One region of the Streptomyces sp. NPDC102270 genome, then DNA from elsewhere that is predicted to be linked to it. Evidence: riboswitches for the same ligand, from Rfam matches in the RefSeq annotation. Region 1 holds a riboswitch; each other region holds the start of a gene.

The links. A riboswitch is a leader RNA that binds a small molecule or an ion and turns the genes downstream of it on or off. The one in region 1 is predicted to bind S-adenosylmethionine.
Region 2: it holds a riboswitch for S-adenosylmethionine, as region 1 does, so the genes downstream of both, thrC (threonine synthase) here and ACIRP7_RS21945 (putative leader peptide) in region 1, are expected to answer to the same signal.
Region 3: it holds a riboswitch for S-adenosylmethionine, as region 1 does, so the genes downstream of both, ACIRP7_RS24930 (amino acid ABC transporter permease) here and ACIRP7_RS21945 (putative leader peptide) in region 1, are expected to answer to the same signal.

The regions. Positions count from the first base shown of each region.
Region 1 is NZ_JBIWLX010000010.1:60,838-67,997, forward strand. Features, by position in the region: partial or broken gene ACIRP7_RS21935 (ABC transporter permease) at 1-213, opposite strand, end outside; partial or broken gene ACIRP7_RS21940 (ABC transporter substrate-binding protein) at 217-1,835, opposite strand; gene ACIRP7_RS21945 (putative leader peptide) at 2,006-2,137, opposite strand; SAM riboswitch class IV at 2,157-2,270, opposite strand; gene ACIRP7_RS21950 (DUF1684 domain-containing protein) at 2,361-3,185, opposite strand; gene ACIRP7_RS21955 (NtaA/DmoA family FMN-dependent monooxygenase) at 3,291-4,691, opposite strand; gene ACIRP7_RS21960 (LLM class flavin-dependent oxidoreductase) at 4,688-5,794, opposite strand; gene ACIRP7_RS21965 (MFS transporter) at 6,288-6,809, shown strand; partial or broken gene ACIRP7_RS21970 (MerR family DNA-binding transcriptional regulator) at 6,829-6,906, opposite strand; gene ACIRP7_RS21975 (MDR family NADP-dependent oxidoreductase) at 6,928-7,160, opposite strand, start outside.
Region 2 is NZ_JBIWLX010000002.1:57,651-64,810, reverse strand. Features, by position in the region: gene ACIRP7_RS03190 (cold-shock protein) at 162-368, opposite strand; gene ACIRP7_RS03185 (MoaD/ThiS family protein) at 812-1,087, opposite strand; gene thrC (threonine synthase) at 1,084-2,364, opposite strand; SAM riboswitch class I at 2,382-2,540, opposite strand; gene ACIRP7_RS03175 (glucosyl-3-phosphoglycerate synthase) at 2,702-3,673, shown strand; gene ACIRP7_RS03170 (trehalose-6-phosphate synthase) at 3,734-5,131, shown strand; gene otsB (trehalose-phosphatase) at 5,552-6,391, shown strand; gene ACIRP7_RS03160 (DUF3263 domain-containing protein) at 6,417-6,650, opposite strand; gene ACIRP7_RS03155 (ABC transporter substrate-binding protein) at 6,699-7,160, opposite strand, start outside.
Region 3 is NZ_JBIWLX010000011.1:352,519-359,678, forward strand. Features, by position in the region: gene ACIRP7_RS24910 (zinc-binding dehydrogenase) at 89-1,105, opposite strand; gene ACIRP7_RS24915 (IlvD/Edd family dehydratase) at 1,350-3,062, shown strand; gene ACIRP7_RS24920 (putative leader peptide) at 3,175-3,297, shown strand; gene ACIRP7_RS24925 (glutathione S-transferase C-terminal domain-containing protein) at 3,403-4,269, shown strand; SAM riboswitch class IV at 4,335-4,444, shown strand; gene ACIRP7_RS24930 (amino acid ABC transporter permease) at 4,783-5,766, shown strand; gene ACIRP7_RS24935 (amino acid ABC transporter ATP-binding protein) at 5,763-6,542, shown strand; gene ACIRP7_RS24940 (transporter substrate-binding domain-containing protein) at 6,597-7,160, shown strand, end outside.

The DNA.
Region 1 (7,160 bases):
GCCGTACTGCACCAGCACGGGCTTGTCGAAGCCGTACTCGTGCCGCAGGGCGGCGATCTGATGCGGGTCGACCTGCCCCGAGTCCATCCCGGCACTGGCCATCGCGGTGACCGGGTCGCCCGGCAGAAAGTCCAGCACCAGGAACGAGACCGTGTACGCCGCCCACAGCACGCCGACCGCCTGCGCGAGCCGTTTGATTACATAGCGGCGCATGCGTCAGCCGATCCAGGTGTCGTGCAGCTGGAGCCGGCTGGAGGCGTCGAAGTTCAGGTCGTGCACCTTCTTCGACACGCCCAGTTGGGTCTGGAGCTCCACGACCGGCACGTAGTAGGCGTTCTGCACGATCAACTGCTGTGACTGGCCGATCAGTTGCTTGCGCTTGGCGGTGTCCGTGGTCGCGGCCTGCGCGGCCAGGGCCGTGTCCAGGCCGCTCGTCGGCACGCGGTAGAAGTTGGCCAGCTTCGTGGAGAAGGAGCTGCGCAGGATGTCCGGGTCGGCACGGGTGACGTTTCCCCAGGCCGCGTCGTAGTCGCCCGACTGCAGCGTCGGCGCCAGCTGGGTTACCTGGAGCTGCTTGAGGGACACCTGGACGCCGACGGCCTTGAGCTGCTGCTGGATCAGCTCCAACGCGGGCTGATTGGTCGCGGCGTTGGGGATCCAGTCGATGGTCAGACTGAGCTTCTTGCCGTCCTTGGTGCGGATGCCGTCGCTGCCGGTCTTCCAACCAGCCGCGTCCAGCAGGGACTTGGCCTTGGCCGCGTCGGTCTTCAGGTCCGGGGCGAGGCTGGTGTAGTCGGGGGTGGTGTGGGCGAGGATGCTGGTGGCCGCCTGGGTGCCGGTCGGGAACACGGTGTCGGCGATCTGCCGGCGGTCGACGGCGTGCAGGATGGCCTGGCGCACGCGCGCGTCCTTCAGGATGGGCCGCGAGTTGTTGAGGCCGAGGCCGAACACGACGCCGGGGTTGGCCCGTCGCTGGAGGGTGACCTGGCCGCCCTTGAGCGCTGCCTCGTTGGCCTTGCCGACGCTGCTGATCGCGTCGACCTGGCCGGACTGGTGACTGCCCGCCCGTACACCGGCCTCCGATACGACCTTGAAGACCAGCTTGTCCAGGTAGGCCTCGCCCTTCTTGGTCCACAGCGAGGACCCCCAGGCGTATCCGGTGCGCTGGGCGAGGGTGAGCGACTGGTTCTGCACGTACTGCTTCAGCACGAACGGCCCGGAACCGGTCACGCCCTCACTGCACTTCTGCTGCGGGGCCTTCTTGACACTGGCCGAGGACTCGATGCCCAGCGAGTGTGTCGAAGTGGCTTGCAGGAACTGGGCGTTGGGCTGTTTGAACGTGACCTTGAGGGTGAGCGGATCGACTGCCGTGGTGCTCTCGACGCCGCTGAGATAGCCCTGGGCAAGGGTGCCGAGCGCGCCGAGCCGGGGCACCGCGTCGAAGTTGTCCTTGACCACCTGAGCGGTCAGCTTCGACCCGTCGCTGAAGGTGACGCCCGAGCGCAGATGGAAGGTGAACGTCGTGGCGTCGGAGCTGACGTCCCAGCTCTTCGCCAGCCATGGCACGATCTTGCCGGTTCGGGGTCCTGGTCCGTCAGGGAGTCCACGATCTGGCGCACCGAGTAGATGGTCTCGTTGCTGGCGACCTGCTGAGGGTCCACGCAGCCGGCGTCGGAGCCCACCGCGAAGGTCAGGGTGCCGCCGGACCCGGGCTGTCCGGTGCCGGTGCCGGAATCGCCGCCGCCCGATCCGCAGGCGGTCAGCAGAACACTGGTGGTGACAAGGGCGGTCCATGCCGCCCACCGGGCGGATCCGACATCGGGAAGTGCAGTCATGGAGGGCTTCTCCTACTCGTGTCACCCGGACGGATGCCGTACGCGGCATGGCCGTACGTGGGCGTGCGGCGGGGATCACGGGAAACGGGGCTCAAGGACAGACGGAGATCAGGCGCAGGCGGGCGCGGCGGCAGCGGGTGCCGAACGGCGAGCAGCGGGGGGAAGGTCCGTCAGGCCCGACACAGACAGCTGGTCGAGCGCTCGAGGTCGATGTGACGCCGGCGAGAGAGCCGGGAGAACACGGTGGCGTCGAGGAAGCGGACGCTGAGATCACCACCGTGCCGCATACCGGGCCTCCACATTTCCGGCCCCTGTCACGGGGCCACGCGCTTGCGGAGATCGTCGGTGATCCCGCCGGGCTTTCACCTGGAGCACCCCACCGCGGGGGAGGGTTGCCGGTCAGCGAGCCAGGGCTTGACGCTGACACTCAATGCCGTTCGTGATCGTACGGAGGGCTCTTGTCGTACGTCAATGCCGCAAATCGGCGTGCTGCGGGGGCAGTCGGGGCGGCTCACCGGGTCCGGCTCAGGAACCGCCGCGCTCGCGGGGGAGTTTCAGGCCGGCCTCGATCGCCACCGGCAGCCGGTTCTCGGCCGGGGGCAGCGGGCAGGTGGCCAGGTCCGTGTAGGCGCACGGCAGGTTCGCGGCGCGGTTGAAGTCCAGGACGACCGTACCGTCGGCGGTGGGCGGCTCCAGGGCGAGGGACCGGTTGGCGGCGTAGGTGGTGACCCCGGAGGTCGCGTCGGTGAACAGCACCATCAGTCGGCCGGCGCCATGGCCGGGGAACGCGGTCAGCGACAGCGGGCGCCCGTCCAGCTCGAACTCGATCCTGCCCGGAGCGTCGTACACATGCTCAAGGCCCTCGACCGCGGCGCCCACGGTGGTCGGTCGTGGTGTGTCGAAGGGGATGTAGCGGCCCGTCACGGACCAGCGCGGGTCGGGGGCGTAGGCGGGTGTTCCGGTGAAGGCCGTGCGCAGCGGCGCGTCGGGGTGCCGGGGGCGGACGATGTCGTGCCCGCCGCGCTTGGCGACCTCGATGACGGCGTCTCCCCATACGGCGTCGACGCCGGTGCGTTCGGGAAGCACGCCGAAGCGGTGTTCTCCGTGCACCGGCGTTCCGTCGACGAGCAGTTCCTCGCCGTCGTCGAGGTCCACGACCACCCCGTCCGGGCCGGTGCGCCACGCACCGGGCGCGTCCGGGAAGCGCTGCGGCCGGTCGTCGAGCCAGTGCAGGCCGGTGATCGACAGGAACCCGTGCGGGTCGGCGAGCCGGGCCTCCTGCGCGCGGTACCACTCCAGCCAGGTCTCGGTGAAGGCATGGAAGTCGGTCTTGGTGGCCTCGGTGGTCATGGGTTCTCCTTCGTCACGCGTGCGTGAGTGCGGGGTTCAGGGTGCCGGTGGGGTCGTCGACGGCCCCGGCGGTCGGACGCGTCGGGCGCTCCTCGCGCAGCCATGTCAGCCCGCCTGCCGTTGCTCCCGCGCGGAGCGGTGCGTGAGGGGAGCGCGCAGGCCGAGGTTCTCGCGCAGGGTGGTGCCGGTGTACTCGGTGCGGTAGATCCCGCGTTCCTGCAGTTCCGGGACGAGCAGGTCGACGATGTCGTCGAGGCCGTCGGGGATGAGGTACGGCGTGACGTTGAAGCCGTCGACCGCGCCGTGCCGCACGAAGTGGGCGAACTTGTCGGCCAGGCCGGACGGGGTGCCGACGTGCCCGCGCTGCGGGCCGAGCGCGATGACGGTCTCGCGCAGCGACCAGCCGTTGGCCTCCGCCTTCGCCCGCCACTCGGCCACGACCGCACGCGGGTCGGCGATGCGCCGGGCCCCGAAGGAGCCGTCGTTCTCGGCGACGACCGGATCCTCTTTCGGTAGCGGCCCGTCGGCGTCGCGGTCGGACAGGTCGAAGCCCCACAGCAGTCCGGCGATCCCCAGCGCCGTGGCGGGCGTGACCTGTTGGAGCCGGATCCAGCGCTTCTTCTCCTGCGCCTCCTCCTCGGTGGCGCCGATGATGATCTCGGTGCCCGGCAGGATCCGCAGGTCGTCGTCGGGCCGCCCGACCGCCCGCAGCCGGCGCCGGATGTCCTGAGCGAAGGCAAGGGCGTCGTCGAAGTCGTTGCCGTGTGCGGAGAAGATGACGTCGGCGTTGCGGGCGGCGAAGTCGCGTCCCTCACCGGAGTCACCGGCCTGGAAGATCACGGGGTGCCCCTGGGCGCTGCGGGGCAGGGTGGGATCGAGATCGATGTCGAACTGCGGTCCGTGGTGCCGTACTTGGCGTACGGCACCGGGCGCCGACCATTGCGCTGCCCCTGCGGAGTCGGCGATCGCTCCGTCCTGCCAGCCGTCCCACAACGCGCGGGCCACGGCGAGGAACTCCTCGGCGCGGCGGTAGCGGTCGGCGTGGTCGAGGTAGCCGCCGCGGCGGAAGTTGGCGCCGGTCCAGGCGTTGTCCGTGGTCACCACGTTCCAGCCGGCCCGGCCTTCGGAGAGCAGATCGAGCCCGGACAGGCGGCGGGCCAGATCGGCGGGCTCGTTGAAGGTGGAATTGGAGGTGGCGACCAGCCCGATCCGGCGGGTGACCGCGGCCAGTGCGGCGAGCTGGGTGATGGCGTCCGGCCGTCCGGCCACGTCGAGATCGTGGATCCTGCCGTCGACCTCGCGCAGCCGCAGCCCCTCGCCGAGGAAGAACGCGTCGAACAGGCCCCGTTCGGCGGTCTGGGCGACCCGTCGGAAGCAGGCGGGGTCGATCTGGGAGCCGCTGTCGGGGGCGGACCAGATGGTCCAGTGGTTGACGCCCTGGAAGAACACTCCGAAGTGCAGCCGGGCGTGCGGGCGGGGGACGTCGAGGGGATCGGTGCGGGTCATCGGGCGTCCTCCTGGGCGGTCGTGGCAGCGGCGGCGAAGCGATTGGCGGGGCGCTCCAGACCCAGGGCCGAGCGCAGGGACGTACCGGGAAGCGGACGGGCGACGAGGCGCCGCTCGGACAGGGCCGGCAGCACGAGGCGGGACAGGACGGCCAGGTCCTCGTCCAGCACTAGCGGATGCAGCCGTACGCCGTCGATGTGACGGCTCAACTCTGCTAGCAATGCGACCAGTTGGGCCGCGGAGCCGATGTGTCGCAGCCGGCCCCGGTCGGTCCACGCCGCGTGCCGTTCCAGGTCGGCGACGCGCTCGGCGGCCGTGGCCTCCCGCGTGTCCAGCGCCACCTCGACCTCGGCGAAGAGACGGGGCGTACCGGCGGCGGCGGAGGCCGCGGCGAGCGACGCGAGGTCACGGCCCTCGACGAGAGCGACGTCCAGCTGCGCGGCGGGAACCCGGTCCGGCCTGCCCAGGACGACCAGCTGCCCCTGAGGCGGGCGCGGCACGATCGCCGGGCCCTTGACGGCGTAGGTCTCGCCCGTGAAGTCGATGTAGTGCAGCCGCTCGCGGTCGAGGTAGCGGCTGGTGGCCACGGACCGGATGACCGCGTCGTCCTCCCACGAGTCCCACAGGGCGCGGGCCACCTCCACGCCGTCCCGGGACTCCCGGGCCCGTGCGGCGGAGTCGGCGATCAACGGCCGCCCCCAGGCACCGGCCGCCTCGGGGCGCTCCTCCTCCGTCACCACCCACCCGGCGCGACCGGCGGAGATGTGGTCCAGGGACGCCAACTGGCCGGAGACATGGAAGGGTTCGGCGTAGGTGACCGGGACGACCGGTGCGATGCCGATGGTGCTCGTGGACGCGGCGACGAAGGCCGCTCGCTCCACGGCGCCGATACGGCCCACCGGATCCGGTGAGACGCCGGGCGGCAGCACGCCGTCGTGCAGGGTGACCAGCGTGAACCCGGCGTTCTCGGCGACGGCGGCGACCTGGGCCACGCGGCGCGGTGTGAGCAGCTGATCGGGGGAATGGGCGGCGCGGCGCCAGGCCGCGGGGTGTGCGCCGTCGCCGTCGATCTCGACGGCGAGGTGCAGGGCGGGGCCGGTCAAGGGGGTTCCTTCCGGGAAACACGGGACTCGCGGCCACAGGGCCACGACGAGACAGCCGGCAGGATGGCCGGCCGGGGTCAGACGTGTACGGAAGGACAGACGGCGGAGGAGGTACGGCAGTAGTCGACATGCCGCCGGGTGATGAGCCGCGCACAGCTGCACGCACCGCGCGATACCGCGCCCCGTACGTGCATCACAGCCTCCAGCTGTCAGGAACTTTCCCTTTCAACGTACGTCGCACGCCCCGGTGAATGTCAAGGTCGAAGAGGGCGGACGGGCATCTCGTGCGCCGGGACGCATGGTGGACGCATCAATTGCGTTGTGCTTTGATCCGGGCCACGGAGACCGTCGGCACGGCACGCACGGTGCTGCTCGACCCGTTCTGGGTGAGCCGCCGCGCCGACCAGTTCGACCAGGTCTGTCGCTGATCGCTGTTCGACGGCTCGCCCCAGTCATCCACCACACCTCACGCCCTGGGGAGCACGATCAGCCAATGCTTCCGGGAGAAGACCGCGCCGCCCGGCGGGTGCTGCTGGTGTGCATGGCCGCGGGCGCCACGACTCTGGTCGACCAGGCCGTCCTGAACATCGCGGTCCCGAGCATGCGCCAGTCGATCGGAGCCACCGGGGCGGACGTCCAGTGGATCGTGGCCGGATACTCGCCGGCCTTCGGCCTGGCCCTCGTCCCCGGTGGCAGCCTCGGTGACCTGCACGGCCGCAAACGGCTCTTCATGGTCGGGGTGGCGGTCTTCCTCCTGGCCGGGGTGACGGCTGCGACGGGAGGACGGCCGGGGACCCTGATCGGGGCGCGGCTGGTGCAGGGTGCCGCGGCCGGGATCGTCAACTCGCAGGTGATCGGCACCATTCAGGACGTCTTCCGCGGTGTGGCCCGCGGCCGTGCGCTGGGTCTGTACGCGTCACCGGCGGCGTGGCCACGGCCCTCGGCCCGCCCCTCGGCGGTGCGCTCGTCGCCGGACTCGGCCCCGAGGCGGGCTGGCGGTGCTGCCTGTTGCTGAGCTCACCGTGCGCGGTGCTCAGCAGGCCGCGCTCCTCGTAGAACCGCAGGGCCCGTGGGGTGGTCCCGGCAGCTGCCGCCGCGTCTCCGATTCGCATCCGACCTCGCCTCGGTTCGTGTCACCGGTCCGGCAGCTCCACCACTACGGTGCCGAAGTGCCGTCCCTCGAACAGTTCCTGCAACGCCTGAGGGGCCCGTTCGATGCCCGGAATCCGCACATGCGGGAAAGAGATCTCACCGGAGCGCAGCCAGCCGCCGAACCGCTCGGCCCACTCCTGCGCCACCTCGGGATGATCGATGCCGCTGTAACCGCGCAGCGTGACCCCCAGGTTGATGACGCGGAAGGTGTCGA
Region 2 (7,160 bases), on a different contig from region 1:
GGAACTGCGCACCACACTCGCCCCCACCGGACCCGCAGACAAACACTGCTCAACCGCCGGAGGTACACGCATGCCGAAGGGCCCGTACCCATGACTCCCCATGGGGTACGAGCCCTCCGAAGAAGAACGAAGAACGACGCTGTTGTTACCCGGCGCGTGCTTCAGCCAGTCGCGAGACGGACCATGTCCGCCTGCGGCCCCTTCTGACCTTGCGAGATCTCGAACTCGACCCGCTGGCCCTCTTCAAGGGTGCGGTAGCCGTCCATCTGAATCGCGCTGTAGTGGACGAATACATCCGCACCACCGTCGACCGCGATGAAGCCGTACCCCTTCTCCGCGTTGAACCACTTGACGGTGCCCTGAGCCATGCCTAACTCCCCTATTACTGGCCCTTGCACGGATCCACACTTCATGGATCCGGGTCAGACCTCACCCCCCACATGGTTGGGGGCGTGCGCCGGAACGCGTCGACCGCGGCTGAATGTATCTGTCCAACTGCCGTCTGCAACAGGTCAATCGGACGAGAATTCTGGACGGAAGGGGTCCGGAATGTAGTGAGAATTCACCCGAATTCGGGGCAAGTCGGGCCCCATAAAAGGAGCATAAGACGCAAAGAACCCACACATTTTGGCTACTTCTCGTCGCATCCGAAGTCGGAACTCATATGCGTCCGGCATGAAGGAAGTAGCAGGTTCCCCAACTGTACCGTGCTCAACCATAGAGAATTGCCCCCTCCGCTTCTCTCGCGGAGAGGGCAATCGGATGAACACTCGGTAATTTCTGTTACCGAAGGTAATGACCAGTCATACGGTCACCCGCCGGCGACCGCCGGGATGATGGAGACACCGGCCCCGTCGGGCGTCACCGTCTCCAGCCCCTGCTCGAACCGCACATCGTCGTCGTTGACGTACACATTCACGAACCGCCGCAGCTTGCCCTGGTCGTCGAGAACACGCGCCGCGATACCGGTGTGGTTCTTCTCCAGATCGGCGATGACCTCGGCGAGGGTCCCACCCTCGGCCTGCACCTCGGCCTTGCCGCCGGTGTAGGTGCGCAGGATGGTGGGGATGCGGACGTTGACGCTCATGCGAGGCCAGCCTCTCGGAAAGAGTCCAGATTCGGACGGATCGTGGCGGTGAGCCCGGTACCGGCCACCGCGTCCAGGGTCTTGAGACCGTCGCCGGTGTTCAGCACCACCGTGGTCTTCGTCGGGTCGAGGACGCCGTTCGCGATCAGCTTGCGGGTCACACCCACCGTCACGCCACCCGCGGTCTCCGCGAAGATCCCCTCGGTCCGCGCCAGCAGCTTGATCGCGTCGACGATCTGCTCGTCGTTCACGTCCTCCACCGCACCGCCGGTACGACGCGCGATGTCCAGCACGTACGGACCGTCCGCGGGGTTGCCGATGGCCAGCGACTTGGCGATGGTGTCCGGCTTCTGGGGGCGGACCACGTCGTGCCCGGCCTTGTACGCCACCGACACCGGCGAGCACCCCTCGGCCTGCGCGCCGAAGATCTTGTACGGCCTGTCCTCGACGAGCCCCAGCTTGATCAGCTCCTGCAGACCCTTGTCGATCTTCGTGAGCTGCGAGCCGGAGGCGATCGGCACGACCAGCTGGTCGGGGAGCTTCCAGCCCAGCTGCTCGCAGATCTCGTACGCCAGGGTCTTGGAGCCCTCCGCGTAGTACGGCCGCAGGTTGACGTTGACGAAGCCCCAGCCCTCGCCGGCCGGGTCGCCGATCAGCTCGGAGCAGAAGCGGTTCACGTCGTCGTAGTTGCCCTCGATGCCGACGAGCTCGCCGCCGTAGATCGCGGCCATGACGACCTTGCCCTGCTCCAGGTCGTGCGGGATGAACACGCAGGAGCGGAAGCCGGCCCGGGCCGCGGCGGCACCCACGGCGCCGGCCAGGTTACCGGTGGAGGAGCAGGAGAGGGTGGTGAAGCCGAAGGCGCGGGCGGCCTCGATGGCCTGCGCGACGACGCGGTCCTTGAAGGAGTGCGTCGGGTTGCCGGAGTCGTCCTTGATGTACAGGCCGCCGGTCACGCCGAGCTCGCGGGCGAGGTTGTCGGCCTTGACGAGGTGGGTCCAGCCGGGGTTGATGTTGGGCTTGTCGGCCACGTCCGCGGGGACGGGCAGCAGCGGGGCGTAGCGCCAGATGTTCGAAGGTCCCGCCTCGATGCGCTTGCGGAGCTCCTCGGTTTCGTAGGCCGAGAAGTCGTACGCGATCTCGAGCGGGCCGAAACACTCCTCGCAGGCGAAGACCGGGCCGAGCGGGACGCGGTGGCCGCATTCGCGGCAGCTCAGTGCCGCGGCGGGACCCAGATCGACGGAGTTCGTGGTGCTTGCAACAGTCTGCGCAGCCATGGAGGCGAGGCCCTTTCTCCTCATCTTCCTCACGACGCACTTCGCCGTGAGACGGATTTGGCACCTTCCCGAGTCGGGAGCCTCGCGGAGACGATCGTCAGCGATCGCTACGAGAACCGACTGGAGGGTTGCCGGGGCTTCATCGGGCCGTATCCCTCTGCCCCTCTGGATGAGCGGTATGAAGTTGTTAACGGCGGCCACCCAGGACATGCGATGGTCATCCGCGTTGTTCAAGACTGTAACCGAAGACCAGGACAGTTGAGAGAGACGTCCGAACCGCGAGATGACCTACCCAACAGCCGCTTCCAGCGGCGGGCACGCTAAGGAGCCGCGCACTGTGCTGAACGAAGTCGAGCGCTGGCTGGCCACCAGGTCCTGGTCCGCGACTGATCGCCCGCTCCACCGGATCATGGCCGCGAAGCGGAGTTCGGGACAGACCGTCAGTGTCGTCCTGCCCGCGCTCAACGAGGAGGAGACGGTCGGTGACATCGTCGCCGTGATCCGTCATGACCTCATGCAACAGGTCCCGCTAGTCGACGAGATCGTCGTCGTCGACTCGGGATCGACCGACCGCACGTCCGAGGTCGCGGCCGCGGCCGGCGCGCGGGTCGTCCACCGCGACGACATCCTCCCGCGCATGCCCGCCGTGCCCGGCAAGGGCGAGGTCCTGTGGCGCTCCCTGCTGGTCACCAGCGGGGACATCGTCTGCTTCATCGACGCCGACCTGAAGGAGTTCTCCTCGGACTTCGTCTCCGGCATCGTCGGCCCGCTGCTCACCGATCCCGGGGTCGACCTGGTCAAGGGCATGTACGACCGTCCCCTGGGCACTGAGTTGGATTCGCTCGCCTCCGGCAAGACCGCCGGGCAGGGCGGCCGGGTCACCGAGCTCATGGCGCGCCCGCTGCTGAACATGCACTGGCCGCAGCTGGCCGGTTTCGTGCAGCCGCTGGGCGGCGAGTACGCGGCCCGGCGCTCGTTGCTGGAGCAGCTTCCGTTCCCCGTGGGCTACGGCATCGAGCTGGGCATGCTGGTCGACGCCCTGCACCTGGTCGGTCTTGACGCCCTCGCCCAGGTCGACGTCGGGGTGCGCAAGCACCGCCACCAGGACGGCCAGGCCCTGGGCCGGATGTCCGCAGCGATCTACCGCACCGCCCAGCTGAGGCTGGCCCGCGGCCATATGATCCGGCCCGCCCTCACCCAGTTCGAGCGGGGCCGGGACGGCTTCGAGCCGCGGACGTACTCCGTGGACACCGAGGAGCGGCCGCCGATGGTGGAGATCGCGGAGTACGCGGAGCGGAAGGTCGCGTAAGTGCGCGGAAGTGCGCAACCGCACGTTTGAGCGTTTGGGGGCCGGGCTAGGTTGAGGCGTATGGCGTCAACCAACAGTGCTGCTCAGGTGCTGGTCGCGTCCAACCGCGGCCCGGTCTCGTACGAAGTGCGCGAGGACGGCTCGCTGCATGCCAAACGCGGTGGCGGCGGGCTGGTCTCGGGCCTGTCGGCGATCGGCTCCGACGCGGGCTCCCTGTGGGTGTGCTCGGCGCTCGGCGACGGCGACCGCGAGGCGGTCCGGCGGGGGGTCGGCGAGGCGGGGGTCCGCATGCTCGACATCCCGGCCGACGTGCACGCCGACGCGTACAACGGCATCGCCAACTCGGTGTTGTGGTTCGTCCACCACCTGCTGTATCAGACCCCGCTGGAGCCGTCCTTCGACGCGGAGTTCCGGCGGCAGTGGGCGTCGTACGAGACGTACAACCGCGCGTTCGCCGAGGCGCTGGCGGAGGAGGCGGCCGAAGGGGCGGCGGTCCTGGTCCAGGACTACCACCTGTGCCTGGTGCCGGGCATGCTCCGTGAACTCCGCCCCGACCTGCGCATCGCCCACTTCTCACACACGCCGTGGGCGCCGGTGGACTACTTCCGGATGCTGCCCGACGACATCGCGGGCCGGCTCCTGCGCGGCATGCTGGGCGCCGACCGGCTCGGCTTCCTCACCCGGCGTTGGGCGGACGCGTTCACGGCCTGCTGTACGGAGCTCGCGGACGGGCTCGGCGAGACCCGGATCGGGGTGCACGGGCTGGGCGCGGACGCGGACTTCCTGCGCGCCCGTTCCCACGAGGCCGACGTCGAGGAACGCATCGTCGGACTGCGCGAGGAGATCGGCGCGGGCCGGAAGACGATCGTGCGGGTGGACCGGACCGAACTGTCCAAGAACATCGTGCGCGGGCTGCGGGCCTACCGGCGGCTGCTGGAGTCGCGGCCGGAGTGGCGGGAGCGGGTCGTGCACGTGGCGTTCGCGTATCCGTCGCGGCAGGACCTGGCGGTGTACCGGGACTACACGGCCGAGGTGCAGCGGGTGGCCGAGGAGATCAACGACACGTTCGGCACACCGGGCTGGACGCCGGTCCTGCTGAATCTGAAGGACGACTTCGCGCGCTCCCTCGCGGCGTACCGGCTGGCCGACGTGGCGCTGGTCAACCCCATCCGGGACGGCATGAACCTGGTCGCGAAGGAGGTGCCGGTGGTGTCCGACGAGGGGTGCGCGCTGGTGCTGTCGCGGGAGGCCGGGGCGTACGAGGAGTTGGGTGACGACGCGATCGTGGTGAACCCGTACGACGTGGAGCAGACGGCGGCGGCCCTGCACGAGGCCCTGACGATGCCGGCCCACGAACGGGTGGAACGCGCGAAGAGGCTCACCGCGGCGGCTACGGCACTCCCGCCGGCCCAGTGGTTCCTGGACCAGCTGAACGCCCTGAAGGCGGTGGATGGGTGAGCAGCGTGGGCGACCGCCCCCGGTGAGCGCTCGGCCGTAGGGCGCACCTGGCGCCGAGGCCGGGGACCCCGGCGAGCGACTGCGCAGGTCAGCCGCCTGACCGCCTGACCGACCGACGCCTAACCAACTGACTGACCGACCACCTGACCGGCCGACCACCTGGCAGCCCGACCGACCGACGCCCAACCGACTGACCGGCCGACCAACTGGCCAGCTGACCGGCCGATCGCCTGATCGTCTGACCAACCGACCAACCGACTGCGGACCGGCCGACCGGCTGACCGCGGGCCGGCTGGTCGGCTGGCCGCCTGGCCACCTGACCGACTCGACCGCCTGGCCGACTGTCGCAACCGATCGCCCCGACCCACCGATGCCGTGACTGCCCAGACTGCCGAACCCCACCCCGCGGAAAGGGACCCCATGAGCCACACCGACCCCGGTGCCCTGCCGAGCCCGGTGACGTCTGCCGGGCGGGACGGCCTGCGGGCGCTTCTCGCGGAGCCGCGGCGGGCGGTGATCGGGCTCGACTTCGACGGGACGCTGGCGCCGATCGTGGCGGATCCGGAGCAGGCGCGGGCGCACCCCGAGGCGGTGGCCGTCCTCGCCGCCCTGGCGCCGAAGGTGGCCTCCGTCGCGGTGATCACCGGCCGCCCGGCCGAGATCGCGGTCCGCTACGGCGGCTTCGCGGGCGTGCCCGGCCTGGAGCACCTGACCGTCCTGGGCCACTACGGAGCGGAACGCTGGGACGCGGCGACGGGCGAGGTCACGGCGCCCGAGCCGCATCCCGGCGTGGCCGCGGTCCGTGCCGAGCTGCCGGAGCTCCTCGACGGGACCGGCGCCTGGGTCGAGGAGAAGGGCGGCCGGGCGGTGGCCGTGCACACCCGCCGCGCCCCGGACCCGCAGGCCGCGTTCGACGCCCTCCGCACCCCTCTCGGCGACCTGGCCGCCCATCACGGCCTGATCGTCGAGCCGGGCCGACTGGTCCTGGAACTGCGCCCCCCGGGCATGGACAAGGGCGTGGCCCTGCTGACCCACGTCCGCGACCTGTCCGCCGGCTCCGCCCTCTACGCCGGCGACGACCTGGGCGACCTGCCCGCCTTCGCCGCGGTCGATCAACTCCGCGGGGCCGGCACCCCCGGCCTGCTGGTGTGCAGCGGCAGCGACGAGGTGGCGGAACTGCGCAAGCGGGCGGACCTGGTGGTGGACGGCCCGGCCGGTGTGGTGGGCCTGCTGCGGGGCCTGGCGGAACGGCTCGCCTGACCCGCAGCCGACGTTCAGCCGGCCCTCAGCGCTCCGCCCGCCGGGCCTCCCGCACCCGCCGCAGCCGGTTCACCGTCACCGGGTCGAACACGAGCGCGCGTTCGTCGTCCAGCAGGGCGTTGAGCAGCTGGTAGTAGCGGACCGGCGCCAGGCCGAGTTCCTCGCGTATGGCCCGCTCCTTGGCGCCGGGCCCGGCGAAGGAGCGGCGCTCCAGCGCGAGGATGTCCCGCTCCCGGCGGTCGAGTTCCGCATGCTCCATGCCCCCGACCGTAACGTCCGCCACGGACAGACAGCGCCTACCCGGTGCCTACTCGGCGTTCCGCGCGGTCAGCTGCAACGCGCGCAGTACCTCCGTGGGGTTCCCGTCGGAGCTCACCGCCGAGCCGATCCGCCGTTTCACGGCCGCGCTGACCGAGGCCCAGGACGTCTTGCCCACCGGAGGCAGCTCCGCGGAGGGCAGCGCGTCGAGGAAGGGCTTGAGGTCGGCGTCCCGGGAGGCCCTGCTCATGACCTCGGAGGCGGAGTTGGTCACCGGCAGCAGGTCGTACTCCCGGGAGAAGGCGAGCACGTTCTTCTCGCTGTAGACGAAGTCGAGGAAGTCGCCCACCTGCTCGGCGTGCCCGTTCTGCTTGAAGGCCATCATCCAGTCGGCGACCCCCATGGAGTTCTTGGTCGGCCGGTCGGCGCCGGGCATGGGCACCATCCCGAACTTCACCCCCTTGTCGGCGGCGATCTTCATCAGCGAGGGGTGCCCGTTGAGCATCCCGAC
Region 3 (7,160 bases), on a different contig from region 1:
CGACGGTGTCCTTGTCGGACCGAGTCTGATCAGCGCGTCGGCGGAATGCCAGCCTCCGTTCGTGACCGCGTCCGCTGCGAAGACGGTCTCAGACGAGGCCGGGATCGACGTGGATCTTCGGGCCGGCCCTGGCACCGGGTGGGCGTTCGCCCGCGAGTACGGCGCCGATCGCGTCCAGTGCGACGGTGGCGGCCACCAGCGGCCTCGGGTCGATGACCTTGTCGGCGTACGCCCTGATGGTGGCGTCCAGCCCGGGGGAGGCCGACAGGACGCCCACCGCCGTCACGTCCTTCAGGACGAGCGTGCGGGTGTCGATCCGGCTGGGCTCGCCGGCCAGCCCGATGTACACGAGCCGCCCGCCCGGTTCGACCAGTTCCTGGGCCAGGGCGGGCAGACGGACCGCGTTGGTGGCGTCGACGACCGCGTCGAACGGCAGGTCCGGCAGCGTGTCCTCGCGCCAGGCGTGCGGGAAGCCCAGTGAGCGCGCGAAGGCGAGGGAGCCCTCGGTGGCGCCCATCAGGTGCACCTCCGCCCCGGCAGCCCGGACGAACAGCGCGACCAACAGCCCGATGGTGCCCGGCCCCAGTACCAGGACCCGGTCGCCGGGCCCCGAACCGGTGGCCCGCGCGGCCCGCAGGGCGTTGCCGCCGGGCTCGACGAGCGCACCGAGCTGCGGGTCCACGGAGTCCGGCAGGACGTGCAACGAGTGTGCGGGTACCGCGAGTTGCTCGGCCAGGGCGCCCGCTCGGCCGCCCCGGATGCCCACCTCCTCCCGCTTCTCGCACACATGCCGGCGTCCCCGCCGGCAGCGGCGGCAGGTCCCGCAGCCGAGCATGGTGTCGCCCATGACCCGGCGCCCGACCCAGCCCGGATCGACCCCGGCGCCCACCGCACGCACCCGGCCGGCCCACTCGTGGCCCAGCCGCATCGGATAGCCGGCGTGCCCTTGGTGGAGGTAGGCCATGGCACCGGTGAAGAACTCCAGATCGGTACCGCACACGCCGACCCGCTCGACGTCGACGACGACCTCACCGGGAGCGGCGACGGGCGCGGGCACCTCCTGGACCGCGAACTCGCCGGGGGCCGTGAGGACGAAGGCCCGCATCGGCCGGCCCGCCGCGGAGGGGACGTTCAACGCAGAGGCTCCTTCAGGGGACCGTGGACGAGGTGCCGTACGGGGCCGGGAACGCCGTCTCGCCGCACCGGGCGGACAGCGTCGTCGCGTACCACGGGACGGTCGCCCTCGGCGCGGTCCGTGGCGGGGGCTGTCGAAGCGGAGAACGGCTGCGTATGCTGCATCGCGTTCCGGATGGTAGACCGCCGCACCGATCACCCGAAAGAGCCGAGCGATGGGCCTTCGCAGCGCGCAGTGGTACGCGGGACAGGACCGCAACGCCTACATCCACCGGGCCTGGATGCGCCGGGGCGTCCCGGCCGACGCGTTCACCGGCCGGCCCCAGATCGCCATCGCCAACACCGCCTCCGACCTCACGCCCTGCAATGCGCACCTGGACGAGGTGGCCAGATCCGTGCGCGACGGTGTGTACGAGGCGGGCGGCATCCCCCTCGACCTGCCCGTGGTGTCGCTGGGCGAGACCAACGTGCGGCCGACCGCGATGCTCTGGCGCAACATGGCGGCGATGGCCACGGAGGAGATGCTGCGGGCCAACCCCCTCGACGGAGTGGTCCTGCTGGGCGGCTGCGACAAGACGATCCCCTCCCTGCTGATGGCCGCCGCCTCGGTGGACCTGCCCGCCGTGGTCGTGCCCGGCGGCCCCATGCTCACCGGCACCTTCCGCGGCACCCCGCTGGGCTGCGGCACGGACGTGTGGCGGCTGTCGGAGGAGGTCCGCGCCGGGACCCTGTCCCAGGAGCAGTTCACCCGCTCCGAGTCGTCGATGATCCGCAGCCGCGGGCACTGCAACACCATGGGTACGGCCTCGACGATGGCGCTGGTCGCCGAGGCGCTGGGCACGGTCGTCCCCGGGGTGGCCGGAACGCCCGCGCCGGACAGCCGGCTGCTGGAGGCCGCGCACGGCACCGGACGCCTCGCGGTGGAGCTCGTGACGGCCGAGCGCCGCCCGAGCACCTTCCTGACCAAGGGGTCCTTCCACAACGCGATCGTGGCGCTGGCCGCGATCGGCGGCTCCACCAACGCCGTCGTCCATCTCCTCGCCATCGCGGGCCGACTGGGCATCGAGCTGACCCTGGACGACTTCGACCGCATCGGCTCCCGGGTCCCGGTCCTGGTGGACCTCCAGCCCGCCGGGCGCTTCCTCATGGAGGACTTCCACCGGGCCGGCGGACTGCTCGCCGTGCTGCGCGAGGTCGCCGACCTCCTGGACCCCGACGCGCTGACGGTGACCGGAAGGTCCCTGGTGGACCACCTCACCGACGCCCCGATCTGGGACCCCGAGGTGATCAGGACCCGGGCCCGGCCGCTCGTCGAGGAGGGCGGCATCGCTGTCCTGCGCGGCAGCCTCGCACCCGACGGGGCACTGATCAAACCTGCGGCGGCCTCGGCGCATCTGCTGCGCCACCGGGGCCGGGCGGTCGTCTTCGACAGCATCGAGGACTTCCACGCCCGCGTCGACGACCCGGACCTGGACGTCGACGCCGACTCCGTCCTGGTCCTGCGCGGCTGCGGCCCCAAGGGCTACCCGGGCATGCCCGAGGTGGCCAACATGCCGCTGCCCACCAAGCTGCTGGAGCAGGGGGTGCGGGACATGGTCCGCGTCTGCGACGGCCGGATGAGCGGCACCGCGTACGGCACCGTCGTGCTGCATGTCGCCCCGGAGGCGGCGGCGGGTGGCCCGCTCGCCCTCGTACGGACCGGCGACGTCATCAGCCTCGACGTCGCCGCCCGCCGCATCGACCTGGAGGTGCCCGCCGGCGAACTCGCCGCCCGCACCCCGAACACGGCCACCGTGGAGGGCTTCGCGAACCCGAGGCGCGGCTGGGAGCGGCTGTACGTCGACCACGTGCAACAGGCAGACCAGGGCGCCGACCTCGACTTCCTCGTCGGCTCCAGCGGCTCGGAGGTCAGCCGCGAGTCGCATTGACCAGGAGCGCTCCGCCCGCTCCGCGTTCGGCCACCTCGTGGACGCCCCCTTGACGTGCGCCCCGGCCCGATCGACACTCCCCATGGGAATCCTAGTGAACAGGTAGGGAAACATGGGGCGCCTTGAACCGGCCATCGGCCGAGTGAGCCGTACACCTCGGCCTTCGCCTCTCCTGACCTCCCGCCGGCACATCGACCTGCTGCGTGTCTGCAGCGCGATCAGGGCCCTGGGCTGAGCCCGGCCGTAGCCGCCCCGCCCCCTCCCTGTCCCGACCCCCACTTCCGGCCCGACGACGCTTCCGCCGCGCGTACGTCTGCGCACCGACACCCTGGGGAGACCTATGTCCGTCACACCGCTCGCCCATGTCCCTGCCACCCACCCGGCCCCCGCGTTCCGGGGCAGGATCGGACGGGACGCGCGCAGTGGGCACTACGCCGTGCCGCGCCGCTACCGGCTCCACCTGGCCGCCGCCTGTGCCGACGGCCTGCGCATCGCCGTCGTGCACAGCCTGCTCGGCCTCGACGACGTCTGTCCCGTGACCTTCCTGGACCCGGTCCCCGACTGTCCGGACGGGGGGCATTCCGCGCTGCGCCCGTTGTACGAGGCCAGCGCGCACCGGTACACCGGCGCGGCCGTCGCGCCGGTGCTCAGCGACGACTGGTCGGGGCGGATCGTCAGCACCCACGCCGCCGACATCACCCGTGACCTCGCCCGGCACTTCGGCGGCGGCCGTCCGGCGCTGTACCCGTGCGGAGCAGAGTCGGAGACCGACGCCGTCGAGCGGATGGGCAGGGCCATCGAGCAGGCCGCACAGCAGGCCGGGTCGGCGGGCGGCGACGACGCGGACCGCGCCGCCGCGCTGGAGCGACTGCTGGGCACCTTGGGCTCGTTGGAGCGCTGGCTGGAAGGCCGCGCGTATCTGATTCGGGATCACATCACGGCGGCCGACGTCGAGTTGTGGGTCACGCTGGTGCAACTCGACACCGTGCACCGCGACCACCTCGACGCCGCCGCGGTCCAGCGCATCGCCGACCACCCCACCGTGTGGGCCTACGCCCGCCGGCTGACCGCCCACCCGGCCTTCGGCACCCACCTCGACCTCGACGGCATCGCCCGCCGGCACCACGCCCATTGCCGGGGCCTGGAGGCCGCCGGGGCCGCCGTACAGATTCTGGACTGGGCCTCGCACACCGCCCGCACGTCCTGACCGTTCCAATTGCTGGACCAGGATTGACATTCGTTCGGGCATTTGTCTTAACTACGGCCCAGAACGGTCATGAGTGTCAGCGACAAGCCCTGGCTTGCTGACCGGCAACCCTCGCTCGGCGGTGGGGTGCCCCAGGTGACGACCGGACCGGACGACGTTTCGGTAAGCGCGAGGGCCCCAGGGGCCGGAAGAGCACGGTGACGGACATGTACGCAGTCTCCAGGACGGCCACGCGCCGCTCCCCGGGCTGCGTACAGCCGTACACAAACGTGCTCGTGGCCGACCGGAGCGTCGATCTGCTCCGCGTGAGCAGCGCACTGTGTACCGCACCGGGCCGCGCCCGCTGTCGGGGCTGACGTTCCGCCTCCGCAGCCCCCGCGTTCCTGACGAGCACCGCCTTCGCGGTGTGCCGTCGTCCGCCCAACCCCCGGTGCCCGAGCATCCCGTACTGCCGTCGAAGTACGCCGTGTTCGCCGTGCCCCAGGGGGAACCCGACTCCGCCGGAGCCCCCTCATGAGTGAACCCCCAGGCGCCGCAGTGTCCGTCACCGAGGCACCGCCGCAGCCCGACACCCCGTCAAAGCCGCTCGCGGCGCAGCGAGTTCTGCCCCTGCGGCGACCGGGTCGCTGGATCGCCACCGCCGTCGTCCTGGTCCTGACGGCCCAGTTCGTCCACGGCCTGGTGACCAACCCGTTCTACCAGTGGGACCGGTTCGCCTACTGGTTCCTGCGGCCGACCGTCCTCGACGGGCTGGTCATCACCCTGGAAGTCGCCGCCTACAGTGCGGTGCTGGGCCTGCTCGGCGGCATTCTGCTCGCCCTGGCCCGGCTCTCGAAGAGCCCGGTGCTGCGGGCGGTGAGCTGGACCTATGTGTGGGCTCTGCGCTCCATTCCCCTGATCGTCCTCCTGCTGTTCCTCTACAACTTCAGCGCCCTGTACAAGACGCTGAGCGTGGGCGTCCCCTTCGGGCCGGCCTTCTTCTCCTTCGACGAGTCCCGGCTCGCCACCGACATGGTCATCGCGGTGATCGGCCTCAGCCTCAACGAGGCCGCCTACGCCGCGGAAGTGGTCCGTGGCGGCATCCTCTCCGTCGACCAGGGACAGCACGAAGCGGCCTCGGCCCTCGGTCTGCCGAAGGGCTACCAGTTCCGCAGGATCGTCTTCCCGCAGGCGTTGCGCTCGATCACCCCGAACTACGTCAACCAGCTCATCGGCCTCATCAAGAGCACCTCGCTGGTCTTCTACGTCTCCCTGCTCGACCTGTTCGGCACCGTGCAGTCCATGGGCTCCACCTACCCCGGAGACATCGTGCCGCTGCTGCTGGTCGCCACCGTCTGGTACCTGATCCTCACCAGTGCCGTCTCCGTCGTGCAGTTCTATGTCGAGCGGTACTACGCCCGCGGCGCCACCCGCTCCCTGCCGCCGACACCGCTCCAGAAACTGCGCGCCGGTCTCACCGACCTCACGGCGCGTGTCCGCAGGGAGACCGCGATATGACCGTCACCGACATCACCCCCGTCGCGCTCGAAGTGCACGGCGTGCACAAGTGGTACGGCACCCACCGGGTCCTGGACGGGGTCGACCTGACCGTGCGGCCCGGCGAGGTCACCGTGATCCTCGGCCCGTCCGGCTCCGGGAAGTCCACTCTGCTGCGGGTCGTCAACCACCTGGAGAAGCCGGAGATCGGCTATGTCAGCGTCAACGACGAGCTGATCGGCGTCCGCCGGCAGGGCGACCGGCTGAAGGAGCTCAGCGAGCGCGCCATCCTGGCCCAGCGCAGCCGCATCGGGTTCGTCTTCCAGAACTTCAACCTCTTCCCGCACCTGACCGTCCTCGACAACGTGGCCGCCGCGCCGGTGGCGACCGGCAAGCTCGGCAGGGCGCAGGCGCGGGAACTGGCCCGCGAACTCCTCGGCCGGGTCGGGCTCGGCGACCGGACCGGCGCCTACCCCCGGCAGTTGTCGGGAGGCCAGCAACAGCGCGTGGCCATCGCCCGCGCCCTCGCCCTGCGACCGGGAGTGATCCTCTTCGACGAGCCGACCTCCGCCCTCGATCCCGAACTCGTCGGTGAGGTCCTGGCCGTCATCAAGGACCTGGCGACCAGCGGCACCACGCTCGTCATCGTCACCCATGAGATCGGTTTCGCCCGCGAGATCGCCGACCGGGTCGTCTTCATCGACGGTGGACGCATCGTCGAGCAGGGCCCGCCCTCCGAGGTCCTCGACCGGCCGCGCAACGAGCGGACCCGGGACTTCCTGAGCAAGGTCCTCTGAATCCCCTTCCCCACCTCCTGTTTCTCTCGACTCTCTCAACTCCTAAGGACAGCCATGCCCGTTCACCCCTCCCGACGCAGCCTGATACGCGGCATCACCGCGGCGACCACCGTCGCCACCCTTGCGGGCGGGCTCGCCGCCTGCGGCGGTGACAGCGACGCCGCCACCAGGACGACCGACAGCGCGGGCACGGTCACCGTGGGCCGCCTGTCCAACGGCGCCGCCAAGGAGACCACTCTCAAGGTCGCCGAAGTGAAGTCCATCAGCGCCGAACTGCCCGCCGCCGTGAAGAAGAGCGGCAAGCTGGTCATCGGTTCCGGCACCCTGCCCTCCGGTTCCCCGCCGCTGGGCTTCGTGGGCAGCGACCAGAAGACCCTCACCGGCTCCGAGAGCGACCTGGCCCGCCTGGTCGCCGCCGTCCTCGGCCTGAAGCCCGAGGTCAAGCGATTCACCTGGGAGAACCTCTTCGTCGGCATCGACAGCGGCAAGGTGAACGTCGGCTTCTCCAACATCACCGACACCGAGGAGCGCAAGCAGAAGTACGAGTTCGCCTCCTACCGCAAGGACGACCTCGCCTTCGAGACGCTCAAGACCTCGAAGTGGACCTTCGACGGCGAC